2 regions of the Mesorhizobium sp. B2-6-2 genome follow, and region 1 is predicted to be linked to the other one. Evidence: predicted binding sites of a transcription regulator. Region 1 holds the regulator's gene; the other holds the start of a gene.

Region 1 (2,398 bases):
CGCGCTGCTAGCCATTCCGCACGTCCGCACACCGGATGTGCTCATTTCCGAGGACGCGCATCTGGTGGCGATGCCGATCGGCGGCGGCGAGCTTGCCGTCAATCGCGAACGCTCTAACGAGTTCACCACCGACAACTGGAAACGGGCGCTGAAATCCGAGGATGTCGTACCGCCGGAAAGGTTCGCCAAAGATACGCTGGACATTGCCGATCCCGTCGACCTGCCGCCCGGCTCGCCCTTCTACTGCAGCGGCGATCTCTGCATCGGCCGGCATCCTTCCGGCGCGATCGTCGCGCTCGCCGAGACCCGCGACGCCGCCCGGCCAGCCTGCGGTTTCGCCGACCTCATCGTCATCAACGACGCCACGGCCTATAACCCATGCCCCGATCCGCGTGTGCTCGTCGTTACCAAGCGGCAGCTGGCGCGCGACGGCAGCGCCGCCGTTTTCTTCGATCCGCAATCGGCAACCGCGCGGCCCACCGTCCGCTACGCAGTCGTAGAACCATACCGGCCCTGGCACGAGCAGCGGAAATACACGCGCGAGGCGAGGGGACTGGCGCCCTATAAGCAGCCGGAAAAACCAGCAGCCGCACCGGCCCAATAGATTGTCGTCCGGGCGAAGAAGGCCGGCCAGTTCTGCTCAGTAGCGGCGGATAAGTCCCACGAGCTTGCCCTGAACCTTGACCCGGTCCGGTCCAAAGATCCGGGTCTCATAGGCCGGATTGGCGGCCTCGAGCGCGATCGAAGCACCCTTGCGGCGGAAACGCTTAAGCGTCGCCTCCTCATCGTCGACCAGCGCCACCACGATCTCACCCGGGCTTGCCGTGTTGGCATTGCGGATGATGACGGTATCGCCGTCGAAGATCCCGGCCTCGATCATCGAGTCGCCCTTGACCTCCAACGCATAATGCTCGCCGCCCATGATCATGTCCGGCGGCACCGAGATCGAATGCGTCTGGTGCTGGATAGCGTCAATCGGTACGCCGGCGGCGATGCGGCCCATCACCGGAATGGATACGGCCGCCGCGGCCTCGTCGTCATTGCTTGGCGTCGGGGTGCGCGATGGCGCCGCCGGCTTGACCTGGCGGTTGAGATTGCCTTGGCCGCCCTGGATGACGCTCGGCGAAAACTTCTTCGCGGCATTCAGGCCAGGCGCGATCGAGTCGGGCAGGCGCAGCACTTCCAGCGCGCGCGCCCGGTTCGGCAGCCGGCGAATGAAGCCGCGTTCTTCCAGCGCCGTGATCAGCCGGTGGATGCCGGATTTGGAGGCAAGGTCGAGCGCCTCCTTCATCTCATCGAATGATGGAGGAATCCCGCTCTCCTTCAGGCGTTCATGGATGAACATCAGGAGTTCATGTTGTTTGCGCGTCAGCATCGGCGGCCCCCACGGGTTCTGAACCCAGAATCAGAAAAACAAACCCAGAACAAACACTATCTGTTCCAGTTGTGTTCCGCAACCGTTTAAAGTTTAGTGAATTTGTTAAGGCCGCCGAAACAATGTCGCATCCGGTGACGCCTTGGCCGCCCCGGTTGGGGTAGCGGCGTTGATTCCGCTCATATTTTGGAGCCTCCTTAAGCTGAAACAAGAGCCGACACCATCACGAAGCCGCGGATAGGATCCCGCCGGTTCCTGCGCAAGCGTGCCGCACCGTGAACGAAACGAACCCAAAATGCCAACCTTGGCAATGATTCCGATCCATGGTCTTCGCCGTCTATGGACCAGCTAACATAGGACCAAAGGTTCTTGCCCTGTCGCCGACGGTGGTGAGACAACCCCCTTGACCAGGTCGAAATGGAGGCGGCAGCACAATGAGGGGAATTCCTGATCTCGCCGAAGTCGAGGCGATGGATGCCGCGGATCCGCTGCGCGCCATGCGCGATCGCTTCGTCTTGCCGGAAGGCGTCATATACCTCGACGGCAATTCGCTGGGCGCAGCTTCGATCGACGTCTTCAACGAGATCGAGACTGCCGCGAGGCAGGAATGGGCGCGCGATCTCATCCGCGCCTGGAACACCGCCGGCTGGTTCGATATGCCCATCGAGCTGGGCGACCAGCTCGGGCGCCTGATCGGCGCGAAACCCGGCCAGACGGTCGTCTGCGACACGACTTCGATCAACATCTACAAGGTCCTGCATGCGGCACTTGCGATGCGGCCCGAGCGTTCGGTGATCGTTGCCGAGGCCGACAGCTTTCCGACCGACCTCTATATGGCGGAAGGGGTCGCATCGACGCTGCCCGGCACGGTGCTGCGGCTCGAAGGCGCCGATGCCCCGACGATAGAAGAGCTGATCGACGATCGCGTCGCCGTCATCCTGGTCAACCACGTCAACTACAAATCCGGCCGGCTGCGCGACATGGCGGCGCTCACCCGCAAGGCCCATGAAGCCGGGGCGTTGA
Region 2 (2,398 bases), on a different contig from region 1:
CTGCAGCACGCGAAAACCGGCGACGCGGTCGCGCGGGTTCTCGGCAAAGCGCAGCATCGCCAGCATGTCCTTGACATGCGCGGCATCGAGGAATTTCAGCCCGCCGAACTTGACGAAGGGGATGTTGCGGCGCGTCAGCTCCACCTCCAGCGGTCCGCTATGGCTCGAAGTGCGGAACAGCACCGCCTGTGCCTTCAGCGCCGTGCCGGCCTCGCGCTCGGCCAGGATCGTCTGGCACACATAGTTGGCCTGCTCGGCCTCGTCGCGCACGCTGACCAGTTGCGGCTTGTGCGACGACCGGCGCTCGGTCCACAGGTTCTTGGTGAAGCGCTCGCTGGCCTCGCCGATCACCGTGTTGGCGGCGGCCAGGATCGTCTCGGTCGAGCGGTAGTTGCGCTCCAGCATGATGACCGCGGCTGCTTGCGCGAACTGCTTTGGGAAATCGAGGATGTTGCGCACTTCCGCCGCGCGGAAGGAATAGATCGACTGCGCGTCGTCGCCCACCACGGTCAGCCCGGCGCCATCCGGCTTCAGCGCCAGAAGGATCGAGGCCTGCAGCCGGTTTGTGTCCTGGTATTCGTCGACCAGCACATGGTCGAAGCGTCCGCCGAGATGCGCCGCGATCTCCGGCTCGGCCGCCATCTGCGCCCAGTAGAGCAGCAGGTCGTCGTAATCGAGAACGTTCTGCGCCTGCTTTGCCTCGACGTAGGCCGCGAACAGCTCCTTCAGCTGTTCGGCCCATCCTGAGCACCAGGGGAAGGCCGAACCAAGCACTTCTCCCAGCGGCGCCTGCGCATTCACCGCCCGCGAATAGATCTGCAGGCAGGTGCCTTTGGTGGGAAAGCGGCTTTCGGTCTTGGAGAAGCCCAGCTCGTGCCGGGCAAGGTTCATCAGGTCGGCCGAATCCTCGCGGTCATGGATGGTGAAGGCCGGGTCGAGGCCGATCTGTTCGGCATAGTCGCGCAGCAGTCGCGCGCCGATGCCATGAAACGTGCCGGCCCAGGCGAGCGCGTCGGCGATGATTGCCGCGTCGCGGCCCAGCACCTCGCCCGCAATGCGCTCGACGCGCTTGGCCATCTCGGCCGCCGCGCGGCGCGAGAAGGTCATCAACAGGATGCGGCGCGGATCGGCGCCCTTGACGATGAGATGGGCGACGCGATGCGCCAGCGTGTTGGTCTTGCCGGAGCCGGCGCCGGCGATCACCAGCAGCGGCGCCGCCACCTTGCCGTCGCCATGCATCACCGCCAGCCGCTGCTCGTCGTTCAGCCGGCCAAGATAAGCGGGCGCCTCGAAGGACGAATCACGAGCGGCGATGTTCATCGCCCATCAAGCATCGTTTCCGCTTTGTTCGCAATACAGCCAATCTCCCCCTTGACGCTTGCGATTGGCGAAGGCCGGCGAGACAGCCAATCTCCCCCCCTTGTGGGGGAGATAGCTATAACTACCGCTTCGGCTCGACCCCCATCGCCGCCGACTGGCGCCGCAAATTGCGCCTTTCGTCGCCCGGCATATCCAGCGGCGCGACGTCGCCAGGCACCTCGTCGATGATCCTCACGGCAACGCGATAGGCGGTGTAGGCAAAAAGGCCGACAAGCAAAAGGCGGACCATAATCAGTTTCCTCGTTGCGTTCGATTGGCTCGGGATTCCAACCGGACTCGGATCGGTTGGTTCCCGCCGCTCAACGCAACCAAACCGCCACCGCCCCGTTTGCCCCTCAAAGGAGCGAACGAGAGGAGGTCGTCGTGAAGAAGCTTCCTGTGCTGCTGGCTCTTGCGGCAGGGCTCGCCGCCTGCGACAACAGTGTGCCGCCCACCAAGGCGCCGGGCGATGAAGTCAACCAGAACCCTCAGGTCGATAAGAACCCGGTGCCGAAATCGACCACCGGCGGTGATCAGCCAGGCACCCCGCCTAAGCAATAGCGCCAAGGCCCGGCTTGCCGAGACCATCATTCGAAACGAAGAAGGCCGGCGCTGCTTGGGAGGAAGCTGGGTAGCGCCGGCCAAGCGGGAAAATCAGGCCCGCCGCACAACACAAGATAGCTGAGTCTCCGCTTCGCGTCATGGTGCGATCACGGTAGCCGGCTACGCAGCGCCGAAGAAATCACCGGAAAATCCTGAAATTCTGCCGGGGTGCGCCTTCACGGATATCTGGACGTCGCGTTTTGGCGAAGGAGCTTCGCTCCTGCTCCGCCCTGGAATGACGATCGCGATGGGCGTTTCGGCCAATCTCCAAGGCATGCCGCCTGCCAACGCAAACAGAGCCGACCAGTCAAAATCCCTGTGCAGTGCCATTAGGAAGACTTGCGTTTCGCGGTCGTAACCCTCACGCCATCGCCACGCGCCGCACTGGCACGCTCTCGATCTCGACGTCCAGCTGGCGCTGCGTCAGCGCCGCTTC

What was found. Region 1 encodes LexA, which represses DNA repair genes until DNA is damaged. Its sites were predicted from a motif close to TGTTCNNNNTGTGTTCNG; they were not measured.
Region 2: the regulator LexA is predicted to act here: its motif matches at 1,335-1,352, upstream of FJ419_RS23375 (ATP-dependent helicase).

What each region holds. Positions count from the first base shown of each region.
Region 1 is NZ_VFUG01000008.1:99,353-101,750, reverse strand. Features, by position in the region: gene FJ419_RS17780 (ComEC/Rec2 family competence protein) at 1-604, shown strand, start outside; gene lexA (transcriptional repressor LexA) at 641-1,375, opposite strand; gene kynU (kynureninase) at 1,810-2,398, shown strand, end outside.
Region 2 is NZ_VFUG01000014.1:108,354-110,751, reverse strand. Features, by position in the region: gene FJ419_RS23375 (ATP-dependent helicase) at 1-1,320, opposite strand, end outside; gene FJ419_RS30905 (hypothetical protein) at 1,442-1,609, opposite strand; gene FJ419_RS30900 (hypothetical protein) at 1,744-1,920, shown strand; gene FJ419_RS23370 (LysR substrate-binding domain-containing protein) at 2,324-2,398, opposite strand, start outside.